2 regions of the Mesorhizobium sp. LEGMi-168a genome follow, and region 1 is predicted to be linked to the other one. Evidence: predicted binding sites of a transcription regulator. Region 1 holds the regulator's gene; the other holds the start of a gene.

The links. Region 1 encodes LexA, which represses DNA repair genes until DNA is damaged. Its sites were predicted from a motif close to TGTTCNNNNTGTGTTCNG; they were not measured.
Region 2: a site for LexA is predicted at 2,093-2,110, ahead of dinB (DNA polymerase IV). Genes of this name have one in related genera too.

The regions. Positions count from the first base shown of each region.
Region 1 is NZ_JBZEGV010000001.1:146,536-149,943, reverse strand. It holds gene moaC (cyclic pyranopterin monophosphate synthase MoaC) at 1-439, shown strand, start outside; gene AC4FWB_RS00750 (molybdopterin molybdotransferase MoeA) at 441-1,646, shown strand; gene lexA (transcriptional repressor LexA) at 1,763-2,497, shown strand; gene AC4FWB_RS00740 (ComEC/Rec2 family competence protein) at 2,481-3,408, opposite strand, start outside.
Region 2 is NZ_JBZEGV010000008.1:115,245-118,652, forward strand. It holds gene AC4FWB_RS13770 (aldose 1-epimerase) at 1-584, shown strand, start outside; gene dinB (DNA polymerase IV) at 757-2,019, opposite strand; gene AC4FWB_RS13780 (cupin domain-containing protein) at 2,229-2,609, opposite strand; gene AC4FWB_RS13785 (hypothetical protein) at 3,019-3,210, shown strand.

The DNA of each region.
Region 1 (3,408 bases):
CATGGTCGATGTCGGCGACAAGGCCGAGACGACGCGCACGGCGATCGCCGAAGGTTTTGTCGCCATGCGGCCGGAAACGCTGGAGATGATCCTGGCCGGCGACGCCAAGAAGGGCGACGTGCTGGGCACCGCGCGCATCGCCGGCATCATGGCGGCCAAGAAGACACATGAGCTCGTTCCGCTCTGCCACCCGCTGCTTCTGACCAAGGTTGCGGTCGATATCGAGCCCGATCGCGCGCTCCCCGGCCTGAAGGTCACAGCGCTTGCCCGCGTCACCGGCAAGACGGGCGTGGAGATGGAGGCGCTGACCGCGGCGTCGGTCGCCTGCCTCACCATCTACGACATGGCCAAGGCGGCGGATCGCGCCATGGTGATTTCCGGCATCAGGCTGGTCGAGAAGACCGGCGGCAAGTCGGGCGACTACAAGGCGGGCTCCTAAGATGGCGCTGCTTCCGGTCGCCGAGGCGCTCGAGCGCCTGCTGGACGGCGCGACTGCGCTGCCAGGCGAAAGCGTGCCGCTGGCCGATGCGGCCGGCCGGGTGCTGGCCGAACCGGTGTTGGCGCTGCGCACCCAGCCGCCCTTCAACGCTTCGGCCATGGATGGCTATGCCGCACACTTTGCGGACGTGGCCTCGGCGCCGGCGCGGCTTTCGGTGATCGGCATGGCGCCGGCGGGGCGCGGCTTTACCGGCATTGTCGGCAAGGGCGAGGCCGTGCGCATCTTCACCGGTGCGCCCGTGCCCGAAGGCGCCGACACGATCGTCATCCAGGAGAATGTCCGCGACCTCGGCGGCGGCCGGATCGAGGTGACCGAACCGACGTCCGCAGGACGCAACATCCGCCGAGCCGGCCTCGACTTCTTGCAAGGCGACGTTCTCTTGGAAAAAGACCGGCTGCTCGATCCGGCGGCGCTTTCGCTGGCGGCGTCGGCCAATCATCCGAGCCTTACCGTGGTGCGGCAGCCGCTGGTCGCCATCATCGCCACGGGCGATGAACTGCTGCCCCCAGGCAGCGCGCTCGGCCCCGACCAGATCATCTCGTCCAATGCCTATGGCGTCACAGCTACGGCCCAGTCGGTTGGGGCGCGCGCGCTCGACCTCGGCATCGCGGCCGACCGCCACGACGCAATCGCGGCCTTGGTCAAGAAAGCAGTCGAGGCTGGCGCTGATGTCATCGTGACGCTCGGTGGCGCCTCGGTTGGTGATCACGACCTGATCCACGACGTGCTGACCGGCGAAGGCATGCGGCTCGATTTCTGGAAGATCGCCATGCGCCCCGGCAAACCGTTGATGTTTGGCCGGCTTGGCAACATCCGCTGCATCGGCCTGCCCGGCAATCCGGTGGCAAGCCTTGTCTGCTCGCAATTGTTCCTGAAGCCGCTTCTGGCACGGCTGGGCGGCCGCGATCATCGGCAGGACATCCGCACCGCGCGATTGGCTGCCGCTATGCACGCCAATGATCTCCGGCAAGACTATGTGCGGGCCGCCGTGCGCGAGGACGCCGGACAGCTGGTCGCGACACCGTTTAGCATTCAGGATTCGTCGATGTTGAGGACGCTGGCCAACGCCAATGGCCTGATCGTGCGCGAGCCCTTCGCCCCGGCAGCGGAAGCGGGCGCCGAATGCAGCGTTCTGATGTTACGCTGAACAAAACGTCAACACATTCACTAAACTTTAAACGGTTGCGGAACACAACTGGAACAGATAGTGTTTGTTCTGGGTTTGTTTTCTGATTCTGGTTTCAGGACCCGCTGGGGGTTGCCATGCTGACGCGCAAACAACATGAACTTCTGATGTTCATTCACGAACGGCTCAAGGAAAGCGGTATTCCGCCATCTTTCGACGAGATGAAGGAGGCGCTCGACCTTGCCTCGAAGTCGGGCATCCATCGGCTGATCACGGCGTTGGAAGAGCGCGGCTTCATTCGCCGGCTGCCGAACAGGGCGCGGGCCCTTGAAGTTCTGCGGCTGCCAGATTCGATAGCGCCCGGCCTGAACGCGGCGAAGAAGTTTTCGCCGAGCGTCATCCAGGGCGGCCAAGGCAATCTCGGCCGGCAGATCAAGCCGGCAGCGCCCTCGCGCACGCCAACGCCCAGCAATGACGACGATGCCGTTTCGGCCGTGTCCATTCCGGTGATGGGCCGCATCGCCGCCGGCGTGCCGATCGACGCCATCCAGCACCAGACGCATTCGATCACAGTGCCGCCGGACATGATCGCGGGCGGCGAGCACTACGCGCTCGAAGTCAAGGGCGACTCGATGATCGAGGCCGGCATCTTCGACGGCGATACCGTGATCATCCGCAACGCCAATACCGCGAGCCCGGGCGAGATCGTGGTGGCGCTGGTCGACGATGAGGAAGCGACGCTCAAGCGCTTCCGCCGCAAGGGCGCCTCGATCGCGCTCGAGGCCGCCAATCCGGCCTATGAGACCCGCATCTTCGGTCCCGACCGCGTCAAGGTTCAGGGCAAGCTGGTCGGGCTCATCCGCCGCTACTGAGTGGTTGTGGCGGCTTCGTATCGGTCTTCTCAGGCCGCTGGTAAGGCGGCAGGCCTCTTGCCTCACGTGAGTACTTTCGCTGCTCGTGCCAAGGCCGATATGGCTTTTCGACGGCATATCGAATGGCCGGCCGCGCCGTTGCCGATTGCGGATCGAAGAAGACGGCGGCACTGCCGTCACGTGCGAGCTGGCGCTTGGTGACGACGAGGACTCGCGGGTCGCGGCAAGGATTATAGGCCGTGGCGTCGTTGATGACGATGAGGTCGGCGAAGCCGCAGGCCGGCCTGGCACTGTCGCGATTCTCGGCCAAAGCGACGATCGCGCCGGACGGATGCCGGCCAATGCAGAGATCACCGGTGCAATAGAACGGCGACCCCGGCGGCAGGTCGACAGGGTCGGCGATGTCCAGCGCGCCTTCGGCGAAGGTCTCTGGCGGCACGATTGCTTCGGCCTTGAGCGCACGTTTCCAGTTGTCAGTGGTGAATTCGTTGGAGCGGGCACGGTTGACGGCGAGCTCGCCGCCGCCGATCGGCATGGCCACCAGATGTGCGTCCTCGGAGATCAGCAGGTCCGGCGTGCGCACCTGCGGGATCGTCAACAGGCTTGCCAGAGCGAAAGGAACGGCCGCCAGCCTGAGCCAGGTGGTCGCCATGGTGGCGATGACGAGCGCGATGGTCGCCAGCAGCACCGACTGGATCGAGATCAGCCCCACGGCGTCGACCGGCGACCATTGCGAAATCCACGCCGAGATCGCGATCATTGCCGTCAGACCCTTGCCCATCAAATAGAGGAAAGGCCCGTCGAAGCCGAACGGCATCATGATCGCGCTGGCGACGGCAAGGAACATCACGACGGTGACGATCGGCATGATCGCCAGATTGGCCAATAAGCTGAGCGGCGAGACGCGCTGG
Region 2 (3,408 bases), on a different contig from region 1:
TTGTCGATCGCACCGATACCGAGGCCGAACTGGTGCTCGAGGACGGCGCCATCGGGCCTTACCGCTACGCGGCCTCCGTCACCTATTCGCTGGAGAACGGCGCGCTGGAGGCGCACCTCGCGGTGGAGAACCGCACCGGCATGCGCCTGCCTTACGGCCTTGGTTTCCACCCCTGGTTCCCGCGCGGCGACACGACCCTGCTGAAGGCGAGGGCGAAGCGCGTCTGGCTGGAGGACGAGCGCCATTTGCCGGTCGGCGTCGTGCCGGTGAGCGAGTGTCCGGGTTGGGACTTCGAGCGTCCCATCCCGCTGCCGCTAGAGTGGGTGAACAACGCCTTCGACGGCTGGAACGGCCGCGCCTCGATCACGCAGCTCGAGGATGGGATCAAGATCGCGCTGAGCGCCTCGACGGAGCTCGACGTCTACATCCTCTATTCGCCGTCGCCCGATGCCGGCTTCTTCTGCTTCGAGCCGGTCTCGCACTTGGTCGATGCGCATCACGGCGAGGGGCTGACGCCGCTGGAAGACGGGGAAACGATGAGCGCCGAAATGCGGCTGGATTGGGAGATTGCGGACGCGGGTTGAGGATGCGCGAACGGCGGAGCGCGTGAGATGGCCGGCAGGCCAGAGGGGTCGTCTCACGTAGAACGCCGATGCTAGTTCTTGTCGCAGACAGCGCCGGCGCTTCACGCGCAACGACCCCCTCTGTCGCCTCCGGCGACATCTCCCCCGCAAGGGGGAGATTGGCAGCTCCAGCCTACAACTCCTTCTCCGCCAGCTCCCTGAATTCATCCGGCACCGAGCGCGCCGCTTCCAGCGCCACCGTGCCGTAGCCCACCGCCTCTTTGCCGAACCGCTGGCGGATCTTGTCCACCGCCCGGTCGGCGCCGAAGCGGGCCAGCCCCCGGCGGCTGCCGGGCTTCAGCTTCTCGTCCGCAAGGCCGAGCGGCAGTTCGAGCTGCAGCTCGGCATGCTCCTCAAGATGCGAGACCGAAATCGCCAGCAGCGAAATTTCCCGCTCGCCCGGATGGGCGGTGAGCACGCCGCGCACCAGCTCCCGGGCGATCTCGGCCAGCATCGTGGTGGCCGAGATCGGCTGCTCCAGCGTCACCGAGCGGGTGACGGCGCGCATGTCGGCGAAACGCACGCGCACCGTCACGGTGCGGCCGGGCCGGTCCTTGGCGCGCAGGCGGCTGGCGACGCGGTCGGCCAGGTGCAGAAGCGTGGGCACGAAGACGCGCGGCAGCGCGGGCTTGCGGCCGAGCGCCGACTGCGCGCCGGCGGAAATCGCGCGGCGATGCGTCTGGAGTTTTCGCGGGTCGCGGTTCCAGGCAAGGGCGGCCAGCTTCTGACCGGCGGCGTGGCCGATCAGCCGCTCCAGCGCGCCGCTATGCGTGCGCGCCAATTGCCCGATGGTCTCGACGCCGATCTCGGCGAGCCTAGCCTTGGTCGCCGGACCGACGCCCCACATCAGCGATACCGGCAGGTCGTGCAGGAAGGCGAGCTCGGTGTCGGGCTCGACCACCACCAGCCCGTCGGGCTTGGCCACCTGCGAGGCGATCTTGGCGAGATGCTTTGTCCGCGCCACCCCGATCGAGATCGGCAGGCCAAGTTCCGTCTTGACGCGGTGGCGGATGGTTTTGGCGATCTCCTCCGGCGGCCCGAACAGATGCGTGCAGCCGGCGACATCGGCGAAGGCCTCGTCGATCGAGATGCGCTCGACCAGCGGCGTGAAATCGTCGAGCACCTTGATCGCGGCGTCGCCGAGGCGCTGGTATTCGCTGAAGCGTCCGCCGACAAAGATCAGCTGCGGGCAGATCTCGCGCGCCTTGCGGCCAGGCATGCCGCCGCGCACGCCGAAGACCTTGGCCTCATAGGAGGCGGCAAGCACCACGCCGCCGCCAACCGCGATCGGCTTGCCGCGCAGCGATGGGTCGAGAAGCTGCTCGACGGACGCATAGAAAGCGTCGAGATCGGCATGCAGGATGGTGGCGACTGAAGCGGTGTTCGTGGCGAGCATCGCGCTCCCGGCTCCATCCCGTCCGCTATGCGGCGTCGCAGCATTAGCAGCGACTGTTGTAGTGGTGTTTTACCGGAACATAAGAAGAACAAAACAGGTTTGGTGTCAAGCCCCTGCGCCGCACAAGAGAACGTTTGCAGCCTGATGCAACCAAGACGTTCGGAGCTGGTTGCGCGGATAATCTCCCCCTCGAGGGGAGATTCACTGCCTTACGCCGGCTTGGCGTATTGCTCGGCGCTGAGCACCTCGATGCATTGGAACGGCTGATTGCCTACCACCCAGGCGTCATGGCCGGGCGGGATCGTATAAGACGTGCCCTCGGTGAAGGTTTTCTCGGTCCCGTCGTTCATGCGCACAGTGATCGTCCCGGACACGACATAGCCGACATGCGAGACCTGGCAGCTGTCGGTCTTGACCACAGGCTTCACGCATTCGGACCATTTCCAGCCCGGCTCCATGTTGAGCCGCCCAAGCGTGTAGCCCGGCAGCCGAACGATTTCGACACGTGTCTTGGCGGGCGAGCGGACTTCGTCGGGGTCGTTGTGCGACTTGGATTCGAGCTTGGTGACGTTCATTGCAGCTTCGGCCATGGCATCCTCCCATATTCCATGAGTCCAAGCGGAGCCTGACGCCGCGATCGCCGGTGACCGCTGCCCGATTCATATGCCTTTCAATGAGTGATTGCTAATGTAATTGCGGATGCCGATTCTTTACCTCCCATGTCGAAAGTTAATGCGCGCTCTTTTGAACCGTGCTTTGCTACAGCCAGCGTCGGCACGACGATGGTTGAGGGACCATCCGTTCTCACCCCAAAGGGAGAATTCGATGACCCTTGGCAACCAATCCGGACGATCCCGTCGTTGCTGTCGCAATCCCAGACCAGGACAATCTCGATCCGGGCCGAGCACGCTGCCTGCTCGCCGGGCGGCAGGGATATAGCCGTGGTGGGGAGGACCATCGAGCGGAGGCAATCAAACTAAAAAAACAGGGAGGAAACCGATGCTTCATCAGGCTCCGAAAACGCAAACCCATCCGCGGGTCCTCGGCACCCGTCGTGACCCGCCGGCGCTCCGCCAGTGTTGTGACAGCTACATCTGTCCGGTCTGCGACCAGGTTGTCGAACTGACGGATTTCCGTCAGGTCGTCTGGCATCAAAGGCCCGGGCATGCGCCGATGGAAATGGACGGCTAAAAAAGGCCCGCGTCTACCGGAGGGAATGCGCGGGCCAGAGCTGGAGTAGCCATTCGATCAACGCGCTCCCGGCCAACTGGTTGCGCCTGGCCGGAGCGGTTGGCCGCCGCTGGCGGGCAGCGCCGGCAAGCGAATGTCTGGACACCGGGGCTACGGTCCGCAATCCCGGTGCGACTGAAGTCTCACCTTCCACTGCAG